4 regions of the Cobetia sp. LC6 genome follow, and region 1 is predicted to be linked to each of the others. Evidence: predicted binding sites of a transcription regulator. Region 1 holds the regulator's gene; each other region holds the start of a gene.
What was found. The regulator sigma-54, encoded in region 1, starts transcription at its own class of promoters, with help from an activator protein. The targets are predictions, from matches to a motif close to TGGCACNNNNNTTGCTNT.

Region 1 (7,358 bases):
GGAGAACAGGGCACCGCTCTGAAACAGCATGCCCATGCGACGGCGCATGCGAAACAGCTCGCGCCGCGACAGGCCATGCACGTGCAACCCGGCGATCTCGACGCGCCCCGCCGAGGGCGTCAACTGGCCGCCGATCAACTTGAGCAGTGTCGTCTTGCCGGTACCGGAAGGCCCCATGATGGCGGTTATCTTGCCGCGCGGGATCTTGAGGTCGATGCCGGAGAATATCTCGCGTTCTCCACGGGTGAACCGCAGGCCTTCGACACGAATCAGGGCGTCATCGAGATTGATCTCGCCTGCCGCGCCGCGTGAAGAAGCCTGCGCATCCTGGCCGTCCGCACCCGTCCGGGTTGCGGTCTGACCGGGCAAATCAGTCATAGAAGCATCCGCTGTGAGGGACCTTCGCCGTGACAAGCCACACGCAGTCGGCTCGTGAACAGGACGAATGTCCGAGTCATGGGATCCAAGGATCAAGTTAGTTAGCGAACATCGTATCCGAACCCACCCCTGCGCCGCCAGTCTCATCAAGGCAACAGAGCCGTGCCGCGGGGAGCGACACGGTCAGCAATGCGCTCAACAATGGGAACACGGCCACTGCCTTGCAAAGGATTGGGGGGATGCGTTTAATGGCGCGGTTCCCGGCGATACGCCACCGCCCTGCCCCCTGCCCCGAGAGTTCTGATGCTATATCCCATCCTCGCAGTCGTCATCGGCCTGATTGGCCTTGTCTGGAGTGCTGATCGCTTCATCGAAGGAGCCGCGGCCACTGCGTGGCGCGCCGGGATGAGCAAACTGCTGATCGGGATGACGATCGTCTCGGTCGGCACCTCTGCCCCCGAGATCGTCGTCTCCATCATGGCCTCTCTTGATGGCACTCCGGATATCGCGACCGGCAATGCGCTTGGCTCCAACATCGCCAATATCGGCCTGGTGCTCGGCGTCACGGCGCTGATCGCCCCGATTCCGGTGCATTTCGGGCTGGTGCGCCGCGAGCTGCCGCTGCTGCTGGCGGCCACGGCGCTGGGCGGTTATGCGCTGTCCAACAGCGGGCTTGAGCGTCTCGATGGCATCCTGTTGCTGGCCCTGCTGGTCTTCACGCTGGTGTGGCTGTTCAAGGTCGACTCGCCAAGCGAGACGGAAAGCCAGGATGACGTACCCGAGATGAGCACCGGACGCGCCATCTTCTGGCTACTGGTCGGTCTGACGGTATTGATCGCCAGCTCGCGTGCGCTGGTGTGGGGGGCGACCGACATCGCCCAGGCACTCGGCGTGCCGGAATTGATCATCGGCCTGACCGTGATCGCCATCGGCACCAGCCTGCCGGAACTGGCCACCAGCGTGGCCAGCGCCCTCAAGCGCCATCACGACATCGCCATCGGCAATGTCATCGGTTCCAACCTGTTCAACATCCTTGCCGTGCTGCCCGTGCCGGGCCTGCTGGCGCCGGGTCCGGTGGATGGCAGCGCCATCAGCCGTGACTATCCGGTGATGCTGGGGCTGACGCTGCTGCTGGCCGCGTTGCTTATCTGGCAGCGCCGTGGGCGCATCGGCCGTGGCCCGGGTGTTATCCTGCTCGCCGGCTATCTGGCCTACACGGCCTGGCTTGCCATCAGCCTGACTCGCTGACGGCAGCGTCTTCATCATCGTTTGCCACGCCGCCGCGCGGGATACACGCCCTTTCCGCGCGGCCTGAGCCCTGGCCAACCACAGGCAACAATTCGATCATGACAGAGCCTTCCAGCACTCCACACGCCACCGCACCTGGCGCCTCAGCATCCAGCCAGTCCGCCGCCGCTGATGAGACTCCGGCCAGCCAGGCGGATTTTCGCGCCAGCGCCCGTCGCACCTTCGCCATCGAAGAGGCGGCCATCGCCGCGCTCGAAAGCCATCTCGATGACGACTTCGACCGCGCCTGTCAGCTGATGCTCGCCACCAAGGGCCGCGTCATCGTGACCGGCATGGGCAAATCCGGCCATGTCGCCAGCAAGATCGCCGCCACCCTGGCCAGCACCGGCACCCCGGCCTTCTTCGTCCACCCCGGTGAAGCCAGCCATGGCGACCTGGGCATGATCACGCCGGCCGATGTGGTACTGGCGCTGTCCAACTCCGGAGAGACCGCCGAAGTCACTGCGCTGCTGCCGCTCTTGAAGCGCATGGGCACCCCGCTGGTCTCGATGACCGGCAAACCCGGCTCGACCCTGGCGCGTGATGCCGAGGCGCATCTGGACACCAGCGTTGCCCAGGAAGCCTGTCCGCTGAACCTGGCACCCACCGCCTCGACCACCGCTGCGCTGGTGATGGGCGACGCCCTGGCAGTGGCACTGCTGGAGGCCCGCGGATTCACTGCCGAGGAATTCGCCCTTTCCCACCCGGGCGGCAGCCTGGGTCGCCGCCTGCTGCTGCGAGTCCAGGACGTGATGCATCATGGCGACGCCCTGCCGCGCGTGGCACTCGGCAGCCCGCTGCGCGATGCGCTGCTCGAGATCACACGTCAAGGCATGGGCTTCACCTGCGTGATCGATGATGACGACCACCTGGTCGGCGTCTATACCGATGGTGACCTGCGCCGCACACTCGACCAGCACGGCGATCTGCGCGCGCTGAAGGTCGATGATGTCATGACCCGCGGCGGCAAGACCGTGCGTGCCAGCATGCTGGCCGCCGAAGCGGTGCGCATCATGGAAGAAAACCGCATCAGCGTTCTGGTAGTCTGTGACGAGGATGAGCACCCCATCGGAGCCATCCATATGCACGGCCTGCTGGCCAGCGGCGTGATCTGAACTCCCGCGGGCGTTCGCTGTCTCTGTTCGACGGCAGATCGTCCCGACAGTAGACGCTACCGCTCAACGCCCATCAGCGCCGTTCACAGGACAGCGTCAAGCATGCACGGAGTGCGAGGAGAAAGACCATGAGCGACACGAATTCCCTGAGCGAAGAATATCCGCAGGACATCATCGACCGCGCACGCCGCGTGCGCCTGCTGGCGCTGGATGTCGATGGCGTGCTCACCGACAACCGCCTGCACTACGATGCCAACGGTGTCGAGACCAAGTCCTTCCACGTCCAGGATGGCCATGGCCTCAAGCTGGTGCTGCGCAGTGGCGTTCGCGTCGCGCTGATCACCGGCCGCAGCTCACCGATGGTCGAGCGTCGCGCCAAGGAATTGGGCATTCAGGATGTCATCCAGGGCCGTGAAGACAAGCTGGTCGCGCTGACCGACCTGTGCCGCGAGCACGGGATCGAGCTGGAAGAGGTCGCCTATTGTGGCGATGACCTGCCGGACCGCGAGGCCATTCGTCGTGTCGGTCTCGGCGTCAGCGTGCCCAACGCCATGGCCTACGTGATGAGCGAGGCCAACTGGGTCACCTCACGCCAGGGCGGCGATGGCGCCGTACGCGAGCTCTGTGATCTGCTGCTCAAGGCACAGGGCCACTGGGCCTCGGTGCTGGATACCTACCTGCAGGAGTCGCGCCCCTGATGTTACGCCTGCCCCGCCCTTCTCCGCGTCTCTGGCTGATGCTGCTGTTGCTGCTCGTCGGTGGCGTGCTGGCGCTGATCGAGCAGCGCAACAGCCTGGAATCGACCGTCAATGTCGAGGTCGACAGCAGTGAGCCGGATTACTATCTCGACGGGGCAGACATGACACGCTTCGATGCGCGCGGCGTGGCGATCCAGTCCATGAGCTCGCCGCATATCGAGCATACGCCAGGCGATGACGTGACCCGGGCGCAGACCCCGAAGATTCGCACCAACGACAGTGAAGACCGCCGCTGGTATGCCACGGGGGACAGTGGCGTGTTGAGCGCCGGCGGCGACACCTTCACTCTCGAGGGCAATGCCAGACTGCGCCAGCCCGATGACCGCTGGACCCTCGATACCGATGTTCTGCACTACAGCCGTGATCAGAATCGCGCCTGGAGTGACGTGCCGGTCGTGATCACCCAGAATGGCCAGCATGTCGAAAGCGACAGCTTCAGCGCCGACCTCTCCCGGGATTCCGCCGTGCTGCAGGGCCGCGTGCGCAGCGTCCTGCAACCCGGCACGGGCCAGAGCGAGGCCAGCAAGGAAGCCGAGCGCATCGACTCGGGCACCGACAGCACCACTACCGATGACGGGCGCATCAACAGCACCTTCGAGGCAGCGCCTGCCAGCGGTGAATGAACCTGCCGGGCTGGCCGTCGCGCCATGACCCGCGCCGCAACACCTTCTTCCCTGCCGCTCGATGGCATCATTGCTCGGGCGGCGACCCCGTCATGCCAAGGAGCCACCATGACTTCCACGACTCGCAAGCCCTTGACGGCCTGTCGCCAGACCCTCAACAGCGGTGTCATGGCGCTCTGCCTGGCACTGGGCATGTCCACCTTCGCCCCGGCCGCCATGGCGCTGGACAGTGATGCCAGCCAGCCGATCAACATCGCCGCGGACGCCCTGTCTCTCGATGACAAGGCCGGCACAGCCACCTACACCGGCCAGGTGGAGATGCGCCAGGGCAGCATGAAGCTCGATGCCAGCCGCGTCGATATCAGCCGCGCCGGCAGCGGCGAGATCTCGCTGGTCAAGGCCACCGGCAAGCGTGCCTACCTGGAACAGCAACCCGCACCCGACGAGAAGCTGGTCAAGGGCTGGGCCGACACCATCCGCTATCATGCGCTGGAGCGCCGCGTGGAGCTGGTCGGCAATGCGCGTCTCGAGAAAGGCGATGACACCTTCGAAGGCGGCTACGTGGAGTATTTCCTCGACAAGCGCCAGGTGAACGCCAACAACAGCAAGACGGCACAGCAGACCGAAGGCGGTCGCGTACACATGACTTTGACGCCGCGCGGCGCCAATGCCAGCAAGGAAAACTGAGTCATGACTGCTGCTACCCCGCGTACGCTGAGCGCTCGCCATCTGGCCAAGGCCTACAAGGGCCGCAAGGTGGTCAAGGACATCTCGCTTGAGATCCGTCAGGGTGACATCGTCGGCCTGCTGGGCCCCAACGGCGCCGGCAAGACGACCTCGTTCTACATGATCGTCGGGCTGGTGCGCGCCGATGCCGGCAACGTCTCCATCGACGACAAGGACCTTTCCGCTGCCGCCATGCATCAACGCGCACGCGCCGGCATCGGTTATCTGCCGCAGGAGGCGTCGATCTTCCGCAAGCTGTCGGTGGCCGACAACATCATGGCGATTCTGGAAACCCGCAAGGATCTGGATCGCAATGGCCGCAAGGCACGTCTTGAAGAGTTGCTCGAGGAATTCAGCATCACGCATATTCGTGCCAGTGCCGGCATGAGCCTGTCCGGCGGGGAGCGTCGTCGGGTCGAGATTGCCCGCGCACTGGCCACCGAGCCGGACTTCGTACTGCTCGATGAGCCCTTCGCCGGCGTCGACCCCATCTCGGTGGGCGAGATCAAGAGCATCGTGCGTCAACTGCGTGACCGTGGCATCGGCGTGCTGATCACCGACCACAACGTGCGCGAGACACTCGATATCTGTGACACCGCCTATATCGTCGGCGATGGTCAGATCATCGCTCACGGTGACGCGGACTCCATCCTGGCCAACCAGCAGGTACGCGACGTCTACCTGGGCCACGAGTTCACGCTCTAGGGCCAGCGGATGCGCTGAGCCCTCCCACGGCGAAAGCTTCATAAGCCGCTGCGTGATTTTATCGCGTAGCGGCTTTTTCATGTCTGACATCAGGCGCATGCATGACGTCCATACCACCTTGGTGTAAACATGGCATGCAAGTTGCTTGAATATTCACTGCAACCACTTGTCAGTGGCCCGAGTCACGGTATAGCGTAGTAAGCACGTTCCTTTGCCGTGAATTGACTGACTCCATGAAACCCACCCTGCAACTCCGCCTCGGCACCTCGCTGACCATGACGCCGCAGCTTCAGCAAGCGATCCAGCTGCTGCAGCTGTCGACGCTCGACCTGCGTCAGGAGATTCAGCAAGCCCTCGAGTCCAACCCCATGTTGGAGCTCGACGAGGACTACGAGTCGCTGGATGTCATCGAGACACAGGATACGAGCGAGATCTCCACTGCCGACTCCTCGAGCGAGATTCCCGAGGCATACCCTCTCGACAGTGACTGGTCGGACCTCTACCAGGACCACGCCGGTAGCCTGACCAGCTCCGGCAGTGGCAGCGGGAGCGAAGAAGGGCCGGACTTCGATCGCAATACCAGCGTCGAGAGCCTGCAGGACCACCTGCGCTGGCAGCTGGCGATGACCGACCTCGATGGCCGTGAACGCCAGATGGCGGAGAGCCTGATCGATGCCGTCGACGGTGCCGGTTACCTGAGCCTGTCACTCGATGAGCTGGTCGATGGTCTGCGCGGCCAGGGCCTGCCCGGCCTCAAGGCCTCCGAGCTCGAGCAGGTACTGCTGCGTCTGCAGCAGTTCGACCCGACCGGCGTCTTCGCCCGCGACCTGCGCGAGTGCCTGCTGCTGCAACTGGCGCTGCTGCCGGATGATCTGCCGCTGCTGGCGCAGGCGCGTCGCCTGGTACGTCAATTCCTCGAGGCACTGGGCAACGATGATCGCAAGCTGCTCAAGCGCCGACTGAGCCTTGACGATGACGAGCTGGATCACGTCATCCGCCTGGTGCGCGCGCTCGATCCGCGTCCGGCATCCGCCTGGGGCGAGCCCGCCAGCGATTACGTGATCCCTGATCTACTGGTGCGTCATACCCGCCACGGCTGGCAGGTCGAGCTCAACCCGGAAGCGCTGCCCAAGCTGCGCATCCAGCCGGAATACGCCGCACTGATCAAGCGTGCCGACAAGTCCGCCGACAACACCTTCCTCAAGGACAACCTGCAGGAAGCGCGCTGGCTGATGAAGAGCCTGTCATCACGCAATGACACCCTGCTCAAGGTCGGCCGCGAGATCATGGCGCGCCAGATCGACTTCCTCGAGCAAGGCGAGGAAGGCATGAAGCCACTGATTCTGGCCAACATCGCCGAAGTGGTCGAGATGCACGAATCGACCATCTCGCGGGTCACGACCCAGAAATACATCCACACCCCGCGCGGCGTCTTCGAGCTCAAGTTCTTCTTCTCGAGCCAGGTCGGTGGCAGCGGCAGTGGCGACGCCCACTCAAGCACCGCCATTCGTGCCCGCATCCGCAAGCTGATTGCGGAAGAACCGGCTCGCAAGCCTCTCTCCGACTCACGCCTGGTCGATCTGCTCGCCAGCGATGGCATCGAGGTCGCACGCCGTACCGTGGCCAAGTATCGCGAAGCGATGGGCATCCCATCCTCCAGCGAGCGCAAGCGTCTGGCCTGATGCGTCACCTGCGGCTGCCATGCGCCTGGTCTCCCTCCTATCATGGCCGTTGCCGCCAACCTCAAACACTGGTTTTCTCTCTCA
Region 2 (7,358 bases), on a different contig from region 1:
CAGGCGGTCATTCGGGTTGTCGAGCAGTCGCTGGTTGGACTGCACGATGTAAAGGATGGCCAGCAGCGCGAAGGGCAGGCCACCGAGCAGCCAGCGGCCACCACGGGAGGGTGTCAGATTGATCAGGCGTTTCATGCGCGGGCTCCACGGGTGCGAACGAGGGTGCGGTCGAGGGAGGCGGTCGGTTCACGTTCCGCGAGGCAGGCTGCCCCACGGAGCGTGTGCGGCATCCACCGCGTGGCGTTACTGGCTGTCGGCCAGTGCGGCGGTGTAGCTCGGGTCGAAGCGCAGCATCACGTTGCCTTCATTGCCGATGACGCCAGCGGGGGTTTCGATACCGATGAAGCCGGCATCCGGGGCGCCTTCGCCCAACAGGCCCTGCGCGAAGCTGAAGTCGGCGATGTGCTGCATGGTGTCCTTGAGGCTCGGCGCATTGAAGGCGGCCACGGCCTCGGCGGGGGTGTAGTACATGTGGGTCGCGGCCAGCTGGGACTGATAGCCGGCGAGGTCGGTGCCGGCGGCATCGGCCATCTGGGAGAGGGCGTCTTCGTCACCGGCCTTCATCTTCTCCATCACCTCATACCAGGCACCGACCAGCGCGTGGCTGAAGTCCGGGTTGTCCTTCAGCGTCTGGGTATTGACGACCATCAGGTCGAGAATCTCGCCGGGGATGTCGCTGGAGTTGAAGACTTCGGTGTAGCCGGGCATCTCCTTGAGCGTGGCCAGCTGCGGGTTCCAAGTCACCACCGCCTGGGTGTCGGTGTTGCTGGCCAGCGCCACGATGTCGGCATCGCCGGTATTGGTGGTGGTGAGGTCGCGCTCGCTCATGCCGACGCTGTCCAGCGCGCGTGCCAGCAGGTAGTGGGAGACACTAAACTGCACCAGATTGACCTCGCGATCCTTCAGGGCCTCGATGGAATCGCCGTCGCGGACCATCACGCCGTCGTTGCCATCGGAGTAGTCGCCCAGAATCAGCGCGGTGGAATCGACGCTGCTGGCGGCGGGGAGGGTGAGGGCGTCCATGTTGGTCATGGCGCAGCCATCGACATTGCCGGAGGTGTACTGATTGATGGACTCGACGTAATCGTTGACCTGCACCACATCGATATTGATGTCGTACTTCTTGGCCCACTTGTCGACGATGCCCTGGGTGTCCGCGTATTCCCACGGCATCCAGCCGGCATACACCGACCAGCACACGCTGAAGGAATCCTGCGCCATGGCCTGCGGGCTCAGCGATGCGCCAAGCAGCAGGGCGCCGGCCAGCGCAGCACGTCTGGAAGCGTTTCTGGAAGCGGTAGATGAAGCAGATGAGACAGCAGCGGATGACACCTGGGCGCTGGCATCCGAGGGGGAAGTCGCGGACTGGGAAAGGCGAGTGAGCTGGGTCATTGTCGTTATCTCCGGCGGAAAAAGTGAGAGGCGCCGACCTTTACAGGCTTTGCGTCTCCCGGGCTTTTGTCCCGCCGTGTAACCCCCAGCTTGGAGGTCGAGTGCTCTCGGACCAGTCGTGACGGCCATCAGCCAGTCACCGGAACCCTAGCGCTCCATTGGTGTAGATTTTCGATTGTTGTATGCCTATCGGTGCCTCGCTGAGTATCTAGCAGGAAGTGTGCCTAATTTTGTTTATGCATTAAATTCAATCGCTTGTGCAATATTTTTGTTGCTAAAAGTTGCGTTTCATTAGTTTTTTGCACTGGTTAGAAGCAGTTTCAAGGTAGTTGCACTAAAGTCGTGCATGACGTTGTTTTATCTAATAAGTCTATTGATTAGTTGAGCATGGTGAATGAATATTATATTCTGATCTCTAATGTACACCAAATCGTTAAAAGAGAGGATCATATGTCCAATTGCGACGTTGGCGGCATCGTTAAATTTTTTAAAATTAATGGGTTGCATGGGTATAAAGATCTGTCAATAGATTTTGCAGGTGAATCTACAGTATTAGTGGCAGAAAATGGTGTGGGCAAAACAACTTTACTTAGTATATTAAGCTCCACTCTCAAGCGTGAGATATACAAGTTAAATACATATGATTTTGATAGCATCGAGTGTCATTTTGCTAGTGTGAACGATGTTGTTGTAATTAAAAAGAAAGACCTTGCTCTAAATATTGGGGAAAAGACACTCGCTATTTTGAGCAATTTTTCAGAGGAAGTGTCAATACCACATGATACTATAATCGAATTTGTAATGACATCCTTTTCTGAATCGGACCCAATGTCTATTTTAGCGAATCCGATTGGTGATAAGCTATTCTCAGAAACTCATTATGATATTAGCGATCTGCATGAAAAACTTTGTATGATCTATAGTGAGATTGTAATCAGTGGGCATGCCTCTGTAACGTTTGAAGCTTTTAATATAATAAAAAGATGTGTGGGTGATACAGAGGTTATATATTTGCCCACGTACCGCCGTGTCGAGAGGCCGTTAAAGAAAGATAGAAGAAGATTTCACCAGAGAAGTAGGCGTAGCTTTGGGAATAAGTTCTCCACAAAGTTTAACTATAATAACGCTATACAAGATATGGGGTATGACGACATTGCATTTGGATTGGCCGATGTCGAGCAACAGCTAGGAGAGTTAACCAAGGAAATACAGAGAAGATCGAATTTTGAGTACGGTAAATTAAGTGCTCGTATGCTTGATGAACTTTTGGGTCCACGCGGGCCTGAAGTTAGTCATGAGTCAAAATTACCAGAATTAGATTCTCTAAAGAGATTTCTTAGTCGTGTACAGCGTCAAAGAGGCGGAGATGAGGGTATTATAAATAAAGTTGAAAGCTTATATGAGGAAGGAAGTAGTAACAGTGATGAAAAGTTTGTAAGATTTTTCTTGTCGAGACTCGGTGATGTCATCGCTCAAACTAAAGAAATTGAAGATAAAATTGAGCGATTTGTAGATGTATGCAACGAGTACTTGCAGACTTCGAGTGATCAAAAGAAGCTACAGTTTGACCCAGATAATTTAAAAGTTAAAGTTACCGATACATGGGATCCAGATCAAGAAAGAGAAATTGACTTAGACGATTTATCATCTGGCGAAAAACAAATTATCTCTTTGATGTCTTATCTTTACTTAAATGACACTAATAAAATACTATTAATTGACGAGCCTGAGTTATCTTTATCTATTGATTGGCAGAGGAAGGTCCTGCCTGATGTTATGTTAAGTGGTTCAGTGAGTCAGCTTTTGGCGATCACTCATTCGCCATTTATATTTGAGAATGATTTGGACAGTAACGCTAGGGCTATGATTGTTAAACGTTCATCGGAGCTGAAAAATGACTAATAGCTTAGTTGAAAAGCTCAGAGATAGCCGTAGCTCTCCTAGCGTATTAAGAGATAAGCTCATCAGAGCGAAGGGAGGTCAGTGCGATAAAATAATATTTATATTTGAAGGTTTTGATGATATTGGAGTCTATGAAGAATGGATAAAAAAAATTAATGCAAGCATTGAGTTTGAGCCTATTCCAGGTAAAGGAAAGCGGCAGCTATTAGAGTTACATAAATCTTTAGTAGAAAAGAATGATAAAAATATCTCTAATACTTTATTTTTTGTAGATCATGATTTTGATAAAAATAATGAGTATGGGGAAAATGTCTGTGTGCTAGATGGATATTCAATTGAAAATTTTCTTTGTTCTAAGCATGTTTTAAATAGTTTGTTGATAGATGAATATCGTTGCGCTGGAGAGATGGATATCAGAGAAGATATTATTGCTAAATTTGAAGAGTGTTATAACGAATTTTGCAAGCACTTTTATGATATTAATTATTATATTTTTTCTGCGCGTAGAGAAAAAGTTGAAATAGTTAAAAAGCCGGAAAGAGTAACTAATTTTGTAAATGTGCAGGTCGATAAAGTCACCCCGAAAGAATATGATGTTGAAAAAGTAGTTCTATTTAGTGCAGAATTAGATATTAATAAACATCGACAAGATTATTCCTTGTTGACGTCAATGTATTCAGTCCGAGGAAAATACATATTAGATTTCTTCAAGAAATGGCTAGCAGCTTTAACTGATGATAGAAAATCTGAAAGCTCAATTTTGTTCAACCGTGATCTTCCTAAAATAATAGGTGAGCCACATTCCTTTGAGTTGAGAAGACTCGCTTCGGCTAGTGTACCGCCTGAGTCTGTGAGTACTTTTATTCAAAGCTGGCAGACTAAATTCTGAAAATGTAAAGGCGTCATAAGTTCTATTATCACGTGGTAATTTTCTGTACAAAGTCCCCACCTCTTTAGGCTGGGGTCTTTGTATGTAGGCGATACTGAGTTCTACTACATATTCTAATAATTTTCTTTGTATAATACGGCATGCTTAATCTTTAGCTCATCGAGTGCTTTCAACCCAGCGGTAGCTTTCCCAAGGGGTTGCCCTTGTCGCGGCGCATGGTTGCGCGATCCGGCGCGTCGTTTCGTTGTGCCTCTCACCAAAGTCTTATACGTTGGTGGTGCTTTATTAGCACATACAAAAACAACGGCTTGCTCCCGATTGCCCGTGTGGTTTCACACGAGGGGAAGGGCAGCAGCGACAGACAAAGGACACACGATGACAGACGTAGTCGAGAAGGATCTGCAGGAGTCTTCTGAGGTTCAGGCGGTTGAGAAGGGCTCTCCATCATCGCGTTCGCGTCGTGGTTTCCTGGGCATGAGTGGGGCGGCAATTGCCGGGGCGGCGTTGGGTCAGTTCCTGCCGGGGATTCCCAGTGCCTTGGCCAAGGAGACGGCACCTGCTGCGGCGGTGCTCAAGCCTTCCGCCAAGTCACCGGTGCGACTCAACTACAACGAGAATGCGCTTGGCATGGCACCGTCTGCACAGCGCGCCGCAGCGGCATCCATCCCGCATTCCAATCGGTACCCCTTCGCCCATCTGGGAAAATTGCAGTCATTGGTGGCGACTCACCACAAGGTGCCGAGCGAGAGCATTTTGTTCACGCCGGGTTCCTCGGATGCGATCCGTGCCAGCGTACTGGCCCATGCGACTCCCGATACCCAGCTGGTGATTCCCGAGCTTACCTATGGCGATGGCGCTCTGTATGCCGGCTTCTATGACCTCGCCATTCGCAAGGTGCCGTCCTCGCGCGAGGACTGGTCATTCAAGATTTCCGACATGCAGCAGGCCGTGGCCGACCACTCTGGCCCCTCCATCGTCTATCTGGTGAACCCCAACAATCCGACCTCGACAATCATTTCCAGTGATGAACTGGAGGCCTGGGTCAACGACAGCCGCGACGATACGCTGTTCATCATCGATGAAGCCTACGCCGAATTCGTCAATGACCCGGCCTTCCGCTCCGCCGATCATCTGATTGCCGGTGGCGCGAAGAACGTCCTGCTGCTGAAGACCTTCTCCAAGATTCACGCCATGGCAGGCCTGCGTGTCGGCTACGCCGTCGGCGATGTCGATCGTCTCGAGCACGTTTCCCACTATGTCGAAGACGATGCCATGACGCTGTCATACCCCGGCGTGATGGCGGCGACGGCCTCCATGCAGTCACCGGAGTTTCTGGTCCACAGCAAGCAGAGCAACGATGAAGCACGCGCCATCTTCACAGCGACGCTCGACGAGCTGGGTTGGGAGTATCTGCCGAGTCAGACCAACTTCGTCTTCCATCGTATCTCCACGCCGCTGAAGGAATTCCAGACCGCGATGAAGGAACGCCATGTGCTGATCGGGCGCGCCTTCCCGCCGGCAGATGGTTGGTGCCGCATGTCACTCGGTACGCCCGAGGAGATGCACTATGTCGCCGCCGTGCTGCGCGAAATGAAGGCCAAGGGCGTCGTCTAGTCGTGACGGACTCCCATGTAGGAAGACGCAAACGCCCGCCATTTGGCGGGCGTTTGCGTTTCAAGGCGGGGTTATCAGATCAGCTATTGCGCGTCAGGCGGGTGGCCAGCCACCAGCCCAGTAGCATCGTCACCAGAAAGCCCGCCAATGGCAGACTCATGGCGCTGCTGGAGACGATGGCAGGCCCGGGGCAGTAGCCGCTCAGCCCCCAGCCGATACCGAACAGCGCCGCGCCGAGCAGCAGGCGGCCATCGATATCGCGGCGCGTGGGCAGTTGGAAGCGCTCGCCCAGCAGGGGAGTGCCACGCCGCCAGACGAGTCGATAGCCGAGGAAGGTGGTGATGACGGCACCGCCCAGCACGAAGATCAGCGTGGGGTCCCAGTCTCCGGCCACGTCGAGAAAGCCGACCACACGTGCGGGGTCGGTCATGCCGCTGAGTGTCAGCCCGAGGCTGAAGACCAGCCCGGTGAGAAAGCCGATGACCGTTTTCATGGTGACTCCCCCAGCAGATGTTGGCTCACGAACACCGTCAGCATGGCCACAGTCACGAACACCACCGTAGCCACCAGCGAGCGGGGGGAGAGACGCGCGATACCGCAGACACCATGACCACTGGTACAGCCGCCGCCGATGCCTGTTCCGATACCTACCAGCAGACCGGCGAACATCATGCTCAGCACCCCGCTGGCGGGATTGCCGATCAGCGCATCCGTGCTTGCGGCCACATTGCCCCAGTCAAGATTGAGCAGCAAAAGCAGCAGCGGGCCGCTGATCAACCCGAGCACGAAGGCGAGACGCCAGCGGCGGTCCTGGCCTGATTCCAGCAGCGCACCGCGCGTGATGCCACTGATACCGGCGATACGTCCCATCAAGGCCATCAGCATCACTGCCGAGAGACCGATCAGGACGCCACCGGCGAGTCCTTTCATGCTGCTTATCATGTCCATGTCGTTCATCCTCGTGTCGCGGTCATCCTGCGGTGCGTCGATGATATGCTCGTGGCTGGCGAGCGCCAACCGGTTGTCTGGCCGCTTGGCTGTACGACAAGGACGCCGACCTTTCGATGGAGGGCACAGCAGGAGCACCATGAACGAACTGACCCAACGCCTGCGCACCTTTCTCAAGGTGGCGGAGCATCAGAGCTTCAACGTGGCGGCGCGGGAGCTGGATATCGCCAGTTCCACGGCGACGCGTCACGTCAATCATCTGGAGCGCCAGCTGGGCGAGCCGCTGCTGGTGCGCACCACGCGCCATGTACGGCTGTCGCCGGCCGGCGAGCGCGCCCTGATCCGCTTTCGCGCCATTCTGGCCGAGGTGGACCAGCTGGAGGATGAGCTGGAGACGCTGAGTGAGCGGGTCGCGGGGCCGCTGCGCATCTCGGTGCCGTGGCGCTATTCGCGCCTCTATCTGGCGCCGCTGGTGAGCGAGTTCATGCAGTGCTATCCCGAGGTGGCGCTGGATATCGTCAGCAGCGACCAGCGGGTGGACCTGGTCGAGGACCACTTCGACGTGGCCCTGCGCATCGGCCATCTGGAAGATTCGAGCCTGATCGCGCGCCAT
Region 3 (7,358 bases), on a different contig from region 1:
ATCGGCAAGCACCGCGCCCGCGACGTCATTCGAAGACCGCACCATCGATGAAACCATCCGCCGGCATCGGCACCTGGCCCGCCTCACCGCTCAGCCACCAGGGGGACGGGTGCGTGCCTTCGCTGCGCTCATCCACCACCGGCACCACCATGCCCAGCTTGCGGGCCGCCGTGCGGTAGAGGTCCGGCCGGACGCACCGCGCCAGCGTCGCCTCGAGATCCTCGTCACTGAAGCCCTGCAGATGGCCCCAGCGCTGCATCTGGGCGATGTACCAGCGTGTGTGGGAACGCCACGGGAAGTTGGCCGCGTAGCGATGGAAGATGGTCCAGCCGGGATTTTGCTGCTGAAACTCCTCCACCGACTGCTCGACATCCACGTCTTCCAGTCCGCGCGTCACCACGCTCATCGGCACCTCCGGCATGCCCTCATCATGCAGCCACTCGGCGGCCCTGGCCCGATTGCCGGGGCGGTCCAGCCAGGCGCAGGCCTTGAGCAGCGCGCGAATCAGCGCCTGATGCGCCAGCGGATGCTGCTCCGCCCAGTCCTCGCGCACGCCCAGCACCTTTTCCTGCCCGAAGCGCCAGATATCATGACTGCCCGCCACCACCTGCCCCATGCCCTGCGCCGCCGCCAGGCTGTTCCAGGGCTCACCGACACAGAAGCCATCCAGCGCACCGCTGGCCAGTTGCGCGGCCATCAGCGGCGGTGCCACGGCGCGCATCTCGACGTCGCGGTCCGGGTTGATACCGCCCGCCGCCAACCAGTAGCGCAAAAGATACCGGTGCGAAGAGAACGGGTGCACGCTGGCCAGCTTGAGCAGCGGCTCGCCGCGCTGCTTGCGCTCGCGCACATGCGCCTCCAGCGCCTTCGCGACCTGCAACGGGCTGGCGAGGTCGTGGCCATCCTCACCGAGGGTGGCCATCAGCGCGCGCGACAGGGTGATGGAGTTGCCGCCCAGATTCAGTGTCATGGCACTGATCACCGGCGTGGCGCGACCATCCAGGCCCAGGGTCGAGGTCAGCGGCATCAGCGCCAGCATCTGCGCGCCCTGCAGCACGCCGGTCTGCAGGTCATCACGCAACGCCGCCCACGAGGGTTGCCACTTGAGTGTCACCGCCAGCCCCTCCTCGCGGAAAAGCCCCAACTGCTCAGCGACCACGAAGGGAGCGGCATCATTGAGTGGCATCAGGCCCAGCGTCAGCTGATGGCCATTCAGGGGTACATCTGTGGGCATCACGCACACCTCTTGAACGATCGAGAGAGAAGGACAGTACGGCGACCGGCTCAGCGCCGACGCGCGGCCTTGAGCAGCTCATCGGCCAGCTCATGCAGGGCCAGGCGCCGGTTCATGGCGGTCTTGCGCAGGTATTGATAGGCGGCATCTTCACTGAGCCCGCGCGTCTCCATCACCACGGCCTTGGCGCGATCGACACTGCGCCGCTGCACCAATGTGGTCTGGGTACGGTTGAGCTCACCCTTGAGTGCACGGTGCGCCTCGAAGCTGGTGATGGCGACCTCGACCATGCTGCGCACCATCGCTGGCATGACGTGGTCCACCACATAGGCCGAGACACCGGCGCCGGCCGCCTCACGCACGAGGTCTGGCGCATCTTCACTGGCCAGCATGATCATCGGCTTGGGATAGCGTCGCCCCAGCTGGCCGAGATGCTCCAGGGTGTCGCGGCTGGGCAGGTCGGCGTCGATGATCACCGCATCGGGCTGATGCTGCTCGACCAGCGCGTGCAGGTCCTCGTGCTCGTCAACGCGCAGCGCCACCTCGAAGCCGGCGCTCAATAGCGCCTGCTCCAGCGCGGCGGAGCGCTCACTGCGGACATCGACGATCAGCACGGTCACGGGCATGTCAGGTTTCCTTGAGTCGGGCATGAATCTTGCGCTACACCCAAGCAGGATCCGTGCCGCAATCTGGTGCAACCTTGCGGCCAAAGGCCTTCAGAGCGGCCGAGTCGAAAGCGCCGCTGCACTGCAATGAGGCACGCGCCTTGCCGACCCTCCCAGCGACATTGGCGTGCGCCAGTCTGGTACCCCGCGCCTTGCTGACGCACCGCCAGCGCGCATCGAGCGCGCATCCAGCCCGGGTCACCGTCTGCGCGTGCCACCCTACTGTCCTTGCCAAGCCATTGATCTTCTGGGACTTGTCCCGCCCACACCCCCGCAACTGGCGCGCTACTTGCTTTGTTCCAGTCACTTGCCGCACGGACACTCTGCTGCCGGCAACCATGGCATCACCGACTGCTGCCATCGCTTTCCATGACGTGGACCAGGCTCTTCGGAGTACGAGTGCGTCGAACCAGGCCCCTCAATGACGAGGCGCCCTTGCTGTCGTTCATTCACAGCCGTTCGACCACTCGCCGAGCACACCTGACCTCGTGCCCGGCACCGACGCTGAATCAGGAGCCCACTCATGGATATCCGCAACAAGGCCAGCCGCATCCGGCTGTTCAGCTTCAACACCCCGCAAATGCGCGCCTTCCACATGTCGTGGTTCGCGTTCCACGTCTGCTTCTTCGGCTGGTTCGGTATCGCGCCGCTGATGGCCGTGGTGCGTGACGACCTCGGCCTGACCAAGACCCAGATCGGCAACACCATCATCGCCTCCGTCGCCATCACGGTGATCGTGCGTCTCGCCATCGGCGTGCTGTGTGATCGCATCGGGCCACGCAAGGCCTACACCTGGCTCTTGTGCCTCGGCTCGCTGCCGGTGATGTGCATCGGTTTCGCCGACAGCTTCGAATCCTTCTTCCTGGCCCGTCTGGCCATCGGTGCCATCGGCGCTTCCTTCGTCATCACCCAGTACCATACCTCCGTGATGTTCGGCCCCAACGTGGTCGGTACCGCCAACGCCACCACCGCAGGCTGGGGCAACCTGGGCGGCGGCACCACCCAGATGCTGATGCCGCTGGTGATGGCCGGCCTGCTGATGCTGGGCGTCGAGCAGACCCTGGGCTGGCGTCTGGCGATGGTCGTGCCGGGCATCGTGCTGTTCCTCACCGGTATCGCCTACTACTTCTTCACCCAGGATGCGCCGGACGGCAACTTCAGCGAGCTGCGTGAGCGTGGTGAGCTGCCCAAGGCCGAGAAGGAATACAGCATGCGCGCCACCTTCGGCGCGGCAGCACGCGACATCCGCGTCTGGGCACTGTTCCTCGTATACGGCGCCTGCTTCGGGGTCGAGCTGACCATCAACAACGTCGCCGCCATCTACTTCTTCGACCACTTCGATCTCGATCTCGCCACCGCCGGTCTCATCGCCGGCCTGTTCGGTCTGATGAACCTGTTCGCCCGCACCCTGGGCGGCGTCTTCTCCGACCTGTTCGCCCGCCAGTCTGGCCTCAAGGGCCGCGTGCGCTGGCTGTTCATCGCGCTGCTGTGTGAAGGCGTCGCGCTGGTCGGCTTCGCACAGATGGAAACCCTCGCGGTGGCCATCGGCATCATGCTGGTCTTCAGCCTCTTCGTGCAGATGGCGGAGGGCGCGACCTTCGGTATCGTGCCCTTCGTCAATCGCAAGGCGCTCGGCGCGGTCGCCGGTATCGTCGGTGCGGGCGGCAACGCAGGCGCGGTCGCCGCGGGCTTCCTGTTCCGCAGTGAGGAGCTGACCTACCAGGAAGGCCTGATGTATCTGGGCATGGGCGTGATCGTGATCTCGCTGTTCGCGCTGCTGGTGCGCTTCAGCGCCGCCACCGAAGCCGAGGAAAGCCGCGCCTACGACGCCGCCATCGCGGACCGCAAGCAGCAGAGCGAGCAGCAGCCCGTCTCTGCATAAGCGGATTTCCTTCTCCCCGAGCCAGACACAAGAAGGCCCCGCCTCCCAGAGGCGGGGCCTTCTTGTGTCTGATGACAGCTCAGGTCAGCGGCGACTCATCGCGGCGCTGGCAGCCGAGCCTCAGCTATCGGTGGCGTTCTCGACGCTATCACCGGCTTCCTCGACGGCGTTGTCCATCTTCTCACCGGCCTTCTCCATCGGGCCTTCGTCCTCGCAACCGGCGAGCGACAGGCCACCGAGACCGAGCATGGCAATCATCAGCGAACTACCCAGAGTCTTGAGCTTCATGATGTCTCTCCTTGAATCATCGGTCGGAATGACGCGACACCTGCCATCACCCGCAGGCTGCCACGTGGTGTTACCCATGACATGGAGCGGGAGCCTTGTCGTTTCAAGGGTCACGCAACGCCGAGTTGCCTGTTGCTGATCAAGACCAATCACTCAGGGCTGTTCAGGGCAACCGCTCAGGGCTGCTCAGATCCCCAGCTCAGAGAAGGTATCGGGAAACTGCACTTCACCGCCCAGCCCCTCCAGATAGTCCGGCTGCAGCTCGAAGGCGACGAAGGAACCCGGCACGTCGTCATGATGGCAGTAGAGCCCGTAGTGACACGCCGGATGAAAGCCCAGGTGGGTATAGAAATCCGCATGACCGGCCGCCACCACGGCCCCCGCCCCCAGCAGTCGACAGCGCTTGACCGCCGAGATCACCAGCCGCTTGCCGATGCCGTGACGCTGATGCTGTGGCAGCACCGCCAGCGGTGCCAACGCCATCAGCACGCGGTCCGGGTAGCCGGAAAGCTCCACGCGCGACACCATCACATGCCCCAGCAGGCCGCCCTCGCCTTCACTGAGGTGGCGGCCGGTCTCCGGGTCGGTGACACGCTCGGCCACCAGCGAGATCTGCGCCAGATTGCCTCGACGCAATCTGTCACCCAGGCGCGCTTCACGATGGCCGGCAAAGACGGATTCATGAATGCGGTAGATGCGCTCATGATCAATGAGACGCTCTTCACGAATGCGAAGGTTATCGACGGCGTTGGCAGTCATCACGAGGTACCGGATCAGCGCCCTGATGGCCAGGGACGTTACCTCAAGCGTAGCCACCGCCCGCAGCGGCTGCGAGCGTCAATCTGCTGCTCAAAAAGCACGATGCCCGCCGTGGTGGCGGGCATCGCCCGGGGTGATATCAAGGTCGCATGACAGATGAAATGCCTGGTTCAGCCCCTCTCAGGCATCTCGCCGCCAGCAGTCAGACGCGTCGCCGACGCTGCCCGCCTCAGCTCTTGAGACGACGCGCGCGGAAGGAGCGGCCCTTGAGCTTGCCATTCATCAGCTGGGTGAGTGCCGACTTGGCGACATCACGCTCCACGGCGAGGAAGGTGGTCCGCGCCAGTACCTTGATCTTGCCGATCTTGCTGCCTTCCAGGCCGCCGTCACCAGTCAGTGCGCCGAGGATATCGCCGGGACGCAGCTTGTCCTTCTTGCCACCATCGATCTGCAGCGTCGCCATGCGCGCATGGAACGGCTCGCGGGTCAGCATGCTCTTCGAGGGCAGCGGCTCGGCTTCCAGGGTCTGCTCGAGGAATTCACCCAGCCTGGCCAGGCGATAGTCTTCCTTCTCGGTGTAAAGCGTACAGGCGATGCCGGAGCTGCCCGCGCGGCCGGTACGCCCGACACGGTGCACGTGGGCGTCGAGATCACGCGCGATCTCGTAGTTGAACACCGCATCCAGCGCATCGATATCCAGCCCGCGCGCCGCGACATCGGTGGCCACCAGAATCGAGGTGCTCTTGTTGGCGAACATCACCAGCGTCTGGTCACGCTCGCGCTGTTCGAGGTCACCGTGCAGCGCCATGGCACTGAAGCCGTGCTCATTGAGGGCATCGCTGACTTCCTGCGCCTGACGCTTGGTGTTGCAGAACACCACGCTGGATTCCGGGCGGTACTTGAGCAGCAGGATACGCAGCGCCTCGAAGCGCGCCTCGTCATCGGCGACACGGTGGAACAGCTGACGGATGCTGCTGTCATCGTGGGTGGAGGCCACCTCGATGCTGACCGGGTCACGCAGCATGCGCTCGGCGATCGGACGCACGCCATCGGCGAAGGTCGCGCTGAACAGCAGCGTCTGACGCTCCTCCGGGGTCTCGGCGACGATGGCATCCAGCACCTCGGCAAAGCCCATGTCGAGCATGCGGTCGGCTTCATCCAGCACCAGGGTATTGAGCTCCTCAAGGCTCAGGCTGCCCTTACGCAGGTGCTCATCCACGCGCCCCGGCGTGCCAACGATGATGTGCGCGCCGTGTTCCAGCGAACCCAGCTGGGGGCCGAAGGGAGCACCGCCACACAGGGTCAGCACCTTGACGTTGTGCAGACCGCGCGCCAGACGACGGATCTCGCCGGCGACCTGATCAGCCAGCTCACGTGTCGGACACAGCACCAGTGACTGCACACGGAAGCGCGAGACCTTGAGGCGTGACAGAAGCCCCAGACCGAAGGCAGCGGTCTTGCCGGAGCCGGTCTGGCCCTGGGCGATGACATCGCGGCCTTCCAGCATCGGCGGCAGGCTCTGCGCCTGAATCGGCGTCATGGTGTGATAGTCGAGCGTGGCGAGGTTGTCGAGCAGCTCGGGCGCCAGCGCCAGAGAGGCAAAGGCAGGGGTGGCGGTGGCGTCAGTCACGGGGGCATTCCTTCAATCGATGAACAGGCACGAGCCGAACAGGCTTACGCGCGGGCGCAGAGCATAGCAGAGCGTGGCCACCGACGCCTTCCGCGGACGCCAGCGCCTGATGCCTGCTCCCCAGGCGAGATAGCCTTTTTGAGCAACGCCTTCTCTTTTCCGCCAGCCCCACCCCTCAGCACACCGTATTAGCCAGCTCGAACGTGACTCAACTCAAAGCATGATTTTCGTCACGACAGGATTCGATTCCCGCCAAATATCATTTATTAATTATCGTTAATTAAACAAAATGACCAACATCCTGTTGGCATATCACGGCATCCCCATATCAGGCAGCGGCTGCGCAGAAGCATGTTTCACATCATGTATTCCATGCAGCGAAGTCCACGAAAATGGCGCCGACATTCGTGATGGAACAATCATCAAGACGTTCTTGTTATCTGTCTCAGACCATGAGTGCCAATGACACACCAGGATTGACGCGTACGGAGGTGGCCTTACCCCCATGCCGGGCATGAGGAATGCCATCCCTCATCCGTGATGTGCTGCTGGACACCGCTCGTCAGCCGCTGTTGAGCAGCCGCGCGCCCAAAGGCCAAGCCTAAATCGATGCCATGTATATCAATGACTTGCAGGTATCGAAATGCTATCCGCGCCGCTCAGGTGTTATCGATCTCGGGGTGGTCTCCCGAATTCGATCGTTGCAAGTACGCTTTATGCCTTTGCAGCAGATCATGACTCTGGCCATGACTCTGATCATGAAAGGCCGGTCATGAAAATCCGATGGCCATACAAGGCAACATCGACGTGAATCCTGCAGCGTCATCGCCGGAAATCACAACACCAAGCGCATGCAAGTTGCTGTCATGACGTGAGAAATCGCAAACGACATCGCAAGGA
Region 4 (7,358 bases), on a different contig from region 1:
TACGCGATGATGACGCGCCTGACCGACGGCCTGCCGCTGGACTACCGTCTGCTGCTCTCCGGCTATCTGCCGGAATATGTCGCGGACCAGGGCGCCCTGAGTGACGCTGCGCCCTTCGCGGAGCTCAAGGCCAGCAGCCTGATCAACCCCGCCGCCATCGCCGCCGACGATCACCCGGACGGCGACTTCTCACGCCTGATTCGTGAGGGCATCCCCGGCGCGGACAGACCCTCCTACTGAGCTCGAGCAGGGCTGACGTCCTGATCCGCCGGCATCAGGCGCTGCGCTGCTGGGTGCCGGCACCCGGGCGAGCCGGGTCCCTGCCCATCATGCGGTCCAGTTGCCGATAGCCGATAGCCTCCATCAGCTGCGGCCGCTGCACGCCATCCTGGTCGATCAGATCACTCAGTGTCAGCGCGACACGCAGCACCCGGTGATAGGCGCGCGCCGAGAGATTGAGGCGTGACAGCACGCCGGCCAGCCACTGACGCTCGCCGTCTTCCAGCTGGCAGGCGGCTTCCAGCGCGTGAGTATCAAGATGAGCATTCAGGCCACCGCGTGCCAATTGGCGCGCGCGAGCGGCCAGCACTCGTTCGCGCACGCCGGCCGAGGCCTCGCCGGGAGTGGCGGATGTCAGCTCCTCGGCGGGCAGGCCAGGTACCTCGACCTGCAGGTCGATGCGGTCCAGCAACGGGCCGGACAGGCGCGCCTGATAGCGCTGGATCTGCGCCGGGGTACAGCTGCAATTGCGGCGACTGTCGCCGAGGTAGCCGCAGGGGCAGGGATTCATCGCCGCGACCAGCTGGAAGCGCGCCGGGAAGCGGCGTTGATGGCTGGCCCGCGAGATCAGGATACGACCGCTCTCCAGCGGCTCGCGCATCACTTCCAGCACGCCACGGTCGAACTCCGCCAGCTCATCCAGAAACAGCACGCCATGATGCGCCAGCGACACCTCGCCCGGGCGCGGCTTGGAGCCACCGCCCACCAGCGCGACCCCACTGGCCGTGTGGTGCGGAGCACGAAAAGGCCGCTGACCCCAGCGCTCCATGATCGGCAGGCCACATACCGAGCGCACCGCCGCGACTTCCAGTGCCTCCCCTTCGCCCAGTGGCGGCAAGATGCCGGACAGGCGACTGGCCAGCATCGTCTTGCCGGTGCCCGGCGGACCAGCGAATAGCAGGTTGTGGCCGCCCGCCGCGGCGATCTCCAGTGCCCTGCGTGCCTGATGCTGGCCACGCACCTCGCTCAGGTCGGGCTCTGGCAGGCGCGCCTGGGGAATGATCGAGCACACATGCGCTGTGAGGCGCTCGCGCCCCAGCAGGTGGGCCACCAGCTCCAGCAGGTGGCCCACCGCCAGGACTTCCAACTCCTCGGCGAGTGCCGCCTCGTCGGCATTGCCGCGCGGCACCACCAGCGTCCGCCCCGCCTTGCGACAGCAGAGTGCGGCTGGCAGCACGCCAGTCACGGCGCGGATGCTGCCATCGAGCGCCAGCTCACCCAGGCACTCCATCGCAGCTACGGCTTCTTCCGGTATCTGCCCTGAGGCAACCAGAATCCCCAGCGCAATGGGCAGATCGAAGCGTCCGCCTTCCTTGGGGAGGTCCGCTGGCGCCAGATTGAGGGTGATACGGCGCGCCGGAAACTCGAAGCCGGCATTGAGCAGCGCACTGCGCACCCGCTCACGACTCTCCTTCACCGCCGCTTCCGGCAAGCCGACGATGGACAGCCCCGGCAAGCCGTTGGAAAGGTGTACCTCCACCTGAACTTCCGGCGCTTCGAGACCAAGTGACGCGCGCGTGCGCAACATTGCCAATGACATGAGTCTTCCCTGCGTGATGCCGCCTCTCAGTTGCACGGCGCAATCGGAGCAGGCCCTGGCCTGCCATGAGCACGAAGGCACACACCGCTGCCAACCCTCCCAGCATGGCAAACCTCATACCCCCCAGACGGCGAGCGCCTCAACGCTCGGGCGCTCGACAATTGCCGCAAGGCTTCGCATCCCCCCACGACACTGCCATGCATCACCTGAAAATGTGTGTTCAGATGACGATTCTCGCGCATATAACGTAAACCTCTTTACGCCCCAGAATACCGAAATTACTGGATGCGTAACTAATAGACAGGCTGTGGGCAAGATTACATAATCATCGCGTGTGGACATTTTTTGAGCGCTCAAAACTTCATCAGTCAACACGCTGATACCATCGATGATCAAACGTGCCAACGTCAGACCAGGCAATCCACAGCCTTCACATCTCCAGTCAACAGAAATTAAACTCAATAAGCACAGACAGGTTCTTGGACACTCGACTCAGTCGAGTGATGAAAGCCATGTCAGAGATCAGGTTGAATCAGAGAAGGCGCATGCGCTGCGCTCGAGGAATTTGCACGAGTATCGGGTTGTTGATGCCTAGGGATTGGCGCCTGAGGACCTGGCGCTGGGTGACGACTTGTTGCTGCCTGGTAGTTGAGAGCATCTGGCGCCCTGCGGATGCGGATGCGGCTGCGACTGCCATTTCAGCTTCACGCGTCGCAACGCACCCGGGTGCTGACGATGCGGGTCGCTCGCCAGCATTGCCGACAAGCGCTCACGGCGGATTAAAAGTAGCGGTTTCGCCAGCACTTTCCACGCAAAAGCGCCTGTTTTGGCGCATTTCAGCACCACCAGGCGCCACACGGGAATGGCGAGAGGCCGACTTGATACCTGCCTGCACCAAGAAAGTGCTCATACAGGGGCCATGGCGCCCTCGAGAGAACCACAAGAGTGCCGCCGGACGGGGACTGCTGTATATTTGATCGGTTGTCCCGGCCTTGCCGGGATGACCGCCAAGCTGTCTCACGGAACGCCGCCGATGCGCGGCAGAGAATCGTCCAACCCACGGAAAGGGCCAGCCATTCAGGACGACTTCGGCTTGTTTCAGGAGCACTACCCATGCAAGACATGCTTGCCCCGCTGGCATCCCTGGCGGATGTGATCGGCATGCTAGGCACCACTCTGGTCGTCGGCGCCTTCTTCCTGCTGCAGCTCGGCAGACTCGATGCCCGCAGCCTGACCTACAACCTGATGAATCTGAGCGGGGCGATCCTGCTGTTGATCAGCCTGTGCATCAATTTCAACCTCGCCAGCTTCGTGATCGAGATCTTCTGGATCATCGCCTCAGTGGTAGGTCTGGTGCGCTGGATGCTGGGCACTCGTCCCCAGACTGCCTGAGGCTTCCCCCGGAATCAGCGGCGCCCATGACGCAAAAAACCGCCACGCCCCGAAAGGGCGTGGCGGTTTTGGTTCAGCCGTCACCTGACGAGTCAGGCGTCGCGCTGGCGCTCGATCTCCGCGGCGTGGCTGGCGGCTTCACGCTTCGCCACCGCGGCTTCCCCCTCGTCATCCACTGGCATGGCGGGCTCGGCAGCCGGCGCATTGCCCGCTACCAGCCCTTGCTTTTCCAGCAGTGCCTCAAGAGCGATGACCTGCTTTTCCAGCGACTCGACACGGCTGCGCGTACGCGTCAGCACATCCATCATGATGTCGAAGTCTTCACGCGAGACCAGTTCCATGCGGTCGAAGGCACCGCGCATCACCCCTTGCACGGACTTCTGCAGCTCTTCCGGGCCATGCGAGGCATCCTGCAGGCGCTCACCGATCTGCTGGGCCATACGCCCGATGACGTCATTCTTGAACATGCTGCACCTCAGCCGTTGCGGGCCGGCAGCCGCGTCGTGCGGACTGCCGGTCAGAAAATGATGACACCCCTGTACATGGGGCCGTCGTGTCCTGCTGCAAGGATACGCAACCCTGGAGTCGGGTGCATGCCCCGCATCGTCCTGCACCAGACAATCCTCATCGGCAGGCACACACCTGCACCACATTAGCACTTGCCCCCACACCCAAAGGCGCAGAAGCAGCACCATTACGGTGCATGCCAGGTGACCTCCGGATTCAGCCATCTTTGCACAGGCCGAAAGACGGTCAGCCATCTGGCGATAACCAGATGAGTTACAAGGATTTTCAGCCTCATGGCACATCTCGTGCGATGCACTTGTCAGGAACAGGCCGCCAGCTCATCTGACTGGCCATGCTTAACAAGAATGATCATTCCGGTAGCGAACGGGGGCAGCACATGAAACTGATCACCGCCATCATCAAACCCTTCAAGTTGGACGACGTACGAGAAGCACTGGCCGACAACGGCGTGCAGGGGATTACCGTCACCGAAGTGAAGGGCTTCGGACGTCAGAAGGGGCACACCGAGCTGTATCGCGGTGCCGAGTACGTCGTCGACTTCCTTCCCAAGGTCAAGATTGAAGTGGCTATCGATGACAGCAGTGTGGAATCGGTACTGGACGCCATCACCCAGGCGGCCAACAGCGGCAAGATCGGCGACGGCAAGCTGTTCGTCACTCCGCTGGACGATGTCATCCGTATCCGCACCGGTGAACGCGGCGCCGACGCTGTCTGAGCCCCGCGCACAATAACAAGGAGAACCCCGCATGAACGAGATCATCGAGGTCAAGTACGCACTTGATACCTTCTACTTCCTGGTCTGTGGCGCCCTGGTGCTATGGATGGCAGCCGGCTTTGCCATGCTCGAGGCCGGTCTGGTCCGCGCCAAGAACACCACCGAGATCCTGACCAAGAACGTGGCGCTGTTCGCCATCGCCTGCACCATGTACATGGTCGTCGGTTACCACATCATGTACTCGAGCGCCGAAGGCGGCTTCCTGCCGAGCCTGGGCTTCCTGATCGGTGCCGAGAATACCGCTGAGGAAGCGCTCGCTTCCGGTGGCGACATCTACTACAGCGCACGTTCCGACTTCTTCTTCCAGGTGGTGTTCGTGGCAACCGCCATGTCCATCGTCTCCGGTGCGGTCGCCGAGCGCATGAAGCTGTGGGCCTTCCTGGCCTTCGCCGTGGTCATGACTGGCGTCATCTACCCGGTGCAGGGTTACTGGACCTGGGGTGGCGGCTTCCTGAGCGCAGCGGGCTTCAGCGACTTCGCCGGCTCCGGCATCGTGCACATGGCCGGCGCTTCCGCCGCTCTGGCAGGTGTGCTGCTGCTGGGCGCTCGCAAGGGCAAGTACGGCAAGAATGGCGAGATCAATGCCATCCCGGGCGCCAACCTGCCGCTGGCCACGCTGGGTACCTTCATCCTGTGGCTGGGATGGTTGGGCTTCAACGGCGGCTCCGAGCTGGTGCTGTCCAACATCGATGAAGCCAACGCGGTCGCTCAGGTCTTCGTCAACACCAATGCCGCTGCCTGTGGTGGTGTCATCGCCGCGCTGATCCTCGCCCGTCTGTGGTTCCGCAAGGCTGACCTGACCATGGCCCTCAACGGCGCGCTGGCTGGCCTGGTCGCCATCACTGCGGGTCCGCTGGCACCGAGCGTCGGTGCTGCCACCCTGATCGGCGCCGTCGGCGGTCTGCTGGTCGTGTTCTCCATCGTCGGTCTCGACAAGCTGAAGATCGATGATCCGGTCGGTGCCATCTCCGTGCACGGTGTGGTCGGTCTCTGGGGTCTGCTGGCCGTGCCGCTGACCAATGACGATGCCACCTTCTCCGCACAGCTGCTGGGCGCCGCCTCCATCTTCGCCTGGGTGTTCATCGCAAGCCTCGTGGTGTGGCTGATCATCAAGGCCATCATGGGGATCCGCGTCAGCGAGGAAGAAGAGTACGAAGGTGTGGATCTGGCCGAATGTGGCATGGAGGCCTACCCGGAATTCACCTCCAGCCGCAAGTAAGCCTGGACGTGACAGCATCTGCAGCCTCAAGACTCCCGCCACCTGGCGGGAGTCTTTTTTCCTGACTGGATAAGCGGTGTATGCTTGAGTTAGAGACCGGCGTGACGAGCAGGCCTCGTTACCCGCACCATCACCCAAGGAGAGACACGATGAAACTGGTCACTGCCATCATCAAGCCATTCAAGCTCGACGACGTGCGCGAATCCCTGTCGGAGATTGGCGTGCAGGGTATCACCGTGACCGAGGTCAAGGGATTCGGCCGCCAGAAGGGCCACACCGAGCTGTATCGGGGTGCCGAGTACGTGGTCGACTTCCTTCCCAAGGTGAAGCTGGAAGTCGCGGTGGATGACGCCATGATCGATTCCGTGATCGAGGCGATCACCAATGTCGCCAACACCGGCAAGATCGGCGACGGCAAGATCTTCGTCTCACCACTGGAGCAGGTCATTCGCATCCGTACCGGCGAGACCGGCAAGGACGCCGTCTGAGCCTCTGGCGCAAGCCCCTGGCTGACGTGCTGCCCCGACCGCTGACATGAGCACACAAAAAACCGCAGGCCATCGGCCTGCGGTTTTTTGTTTCAGCACTTGCCGTTCATGCGTGATGCTCGCGGATCACTTCTCGACGAAGGCGCGCTCGATCACATAGTCACCCGGCACGCCCATCTTCGGCGAGATGGCGAAGCCACGCGCATCCAGCATGGCGCTGATGTCGTCGAGCATCGCCGGGCTGCCGCAGATCATGGCGCGGTCGCGCTTCGGATCCAGCGGCGGCAGGCCGATGTCCTCGAACAGCTTGCCGTTCTCGACCAGGTCCGTGATGCGGCCCTGGTTGCGGAACTCCTCGCGCGTCACGGTCGGGTAGTAGATCAGCTTCTCGGCGATCTCTTCGCCCAGATACTCGTGCTTGGGCAGCTCTTCCGCGATCATGTCGGCATAGGCCAGCTCGGAGACATGGCGCACACCGTGCATCAGGATGATCTTGTCATAGCGCTCATAGGTTTCCGGGTCCTGGATGACACTCAAGAACGGCGCCAGGCCGGTGCCTGTGGAGAACAGGTAAAGATTCTCGCCCGGCAGCAGATCGTCCAGTACCAGCGTGCCTGTCGGCTTGCGGGAGACCATGATCTGATCGCCCGGCTGCAGGTGCTGCAGGCGTGAGGTCAGCGGGCCGTCCTGCACCTTGATGGAGAAGAACTCGAGGTGCTCCTCGTAGTTCGGGCTGGCGATCGAGTAGGCGCGCATCAGCGGCTTGCCTTCGACTTCCAGGCCGATCATCACGAACTGGCCGTTCTTGAAGCGCAGGCTGTCTTCACGCTGAGTGCGGAAACTGAACAGCGAATCGTTCCAGTGATGGACGTCGATGACTTCGGTTGTGGTCAGACTGCTCACCTGATGGCCTCCCGGGGCGTGACCCCTCGAATTCAATATTCTATCTTGGCATAAACAAATAACAGCTTATGACCCAATGAACTATGCAGCGATTGTAGTCACTGCAGGGTTATGCGTTAAATGGTTTATCTGGATATAGGTTATCTAGTTTACCAATATTGGTTGCGAATGAATCGTATTTCAACCTCGATCGTGCAGGATCCGTCCGCTCTGACGGCGAATCCTGCGTTGCGT

Region 2: the regulator sigma-54 is predicted to act here: its motif matches at 1,601-1,618, upstream of QQF40_RS15745 (putative urea ABC transporter substrate-binding protein).
Region 3: the regulator sigma-54 is predicted to act here: its motif matches at 2,178-2,195, upstream of QQF40_RS03810 (NarK family nitrate/nitrite MFS transporter).
Region 4: the regulator sigma-54 is predicted to act here: its motif matches at 4,013-4,030, upstream of QQF40_RS05485 (P-II family nitrogen regulator).

The regions. Positions count from the first base shown of each region.
Region 1 covers NZ_JASSPL010000001.1:41,624-48,981, reverse strand. The annotation lists gene QQF40_RS00230 (ABC transporter ATP-binding protein) at 1-378, opposite strand, end outside; gene QQF40_RS00225 (calcium/sodium antiporter) at 682-1,626, shown strand; gene QQF40_RS00220 (KpsF/GutQ family sugar-phosphate isomerase) at 1,725-2,780, shown strand; gene QQF40_RS00215 (KdsC family phosphatase) at 2,909-3,478, shown strand; gene lptC (LPS export ABC transporter periplasmic protein LptC) at 3,478-4,161, shown strand; gene lptA (lipopolysaccharide transport periplasmic protein LptA) at 4,270-4,848, shown strand; gene lptB (LPS export ABC transporter ATP-binding protein) at 4,852-5,592, shown strand; gene QQF40_RS00195 (RNA polymerase factor sigma-54) at 5,826-7,274, shown strand.
Region 2 covers NZ_JASSPL010000017.1:3,402-10,759, reverse strand. The annotation lists gene QQF40_RS15750 (ABC transporter permease) at 1-135, opposite strand, end outside; gene QQF40_RS15745 (putative urea ABC transporter substrate-binding protein) at 244-1,392, opposite strand; guanidine-I (ykkC/yxkD leader) riboswitch at 1,446-1,554, opposite strand; gene QQF40_RS15740 (AAA family ATPase) at 1,843-3,294, shown strand; gene QQF40_RS15735 (DUF4435 domain-containing protein) at 3,287-4,183, shown strand; gene QQF40_RS15730 (pyridoxal phosphate-dependent aminotransferase) at 4,559-5,797, shown strand; gene QQF40_RS15725 (DUF6691 family protein) at 5,877-6,290, opposite strand; gene QQF40_RS15720 (YeeE/YedE family protein) at 6,287-6,745, opposite strand; gene QQF40_RS15715 (LysR family transcriptional regulator) at 6,885-7,358, shown strand, end outside.
Region 3 covers NZ_JASSPL010000002.1:118,111-125,468, forward strand. The annotation lists gene QQF40_RS03800 (CmpA/NrtA family ABC transporter substrate-binding protein) at 26-1,234, opposite strand; gene QQF40_RS03805 (ANTAR domain-containing response regulator) at 1,285-1,860, opposite strand; gene QQF40_RS03810 (NarK family nitrate/nitrite MFS transporter) at 2,423-3,781, shown strand; gene QQF40_RS03815 (hypothetical protein) at 3,902-4,069, opposite strand; gene QQF40_RS03820 (GNAT family N-acetyltransferase) at 4,256-4,828, opposite strand; gene dbpA (ATP-dependent RNA helicase DbpA) at 5,058-6,458, opposite strand.
Region 4 covers NZ_JASSPL010000003.1:114,131-121,488, forward strand. The annotation lists gene QQF40_RS05465 (Lnb N-terminal periplasmic domain-containing protein) at 1-240, shown strand, start outside; gene QQF40_RS05470 (YifB family Mg chelatase-like AAA ATPase) at 275-1,819, opposite strand; gene QQF40_RS05475 (CBU_0592 family membrane protein) at 2,933-3,211, shown strand; gene QQF40_RS05480 (accessory factor UbiK family protein) at 3,304-3,678, opposite strand; gene QQF40_RS05485 (P-II family nitrogen regulator) at 4,116-4,454, shown strand; gene QQF40_RS05490 (ammonium transporter AmtB) at 4,486-5,733, shown strand; gene glnK (P-II family nitrogen regulator) at 5,883-6,221, shown strand; gene QQF40_RS05500 (ferredoxin--NADP reductase) at 6,348-7,124, opposite strand.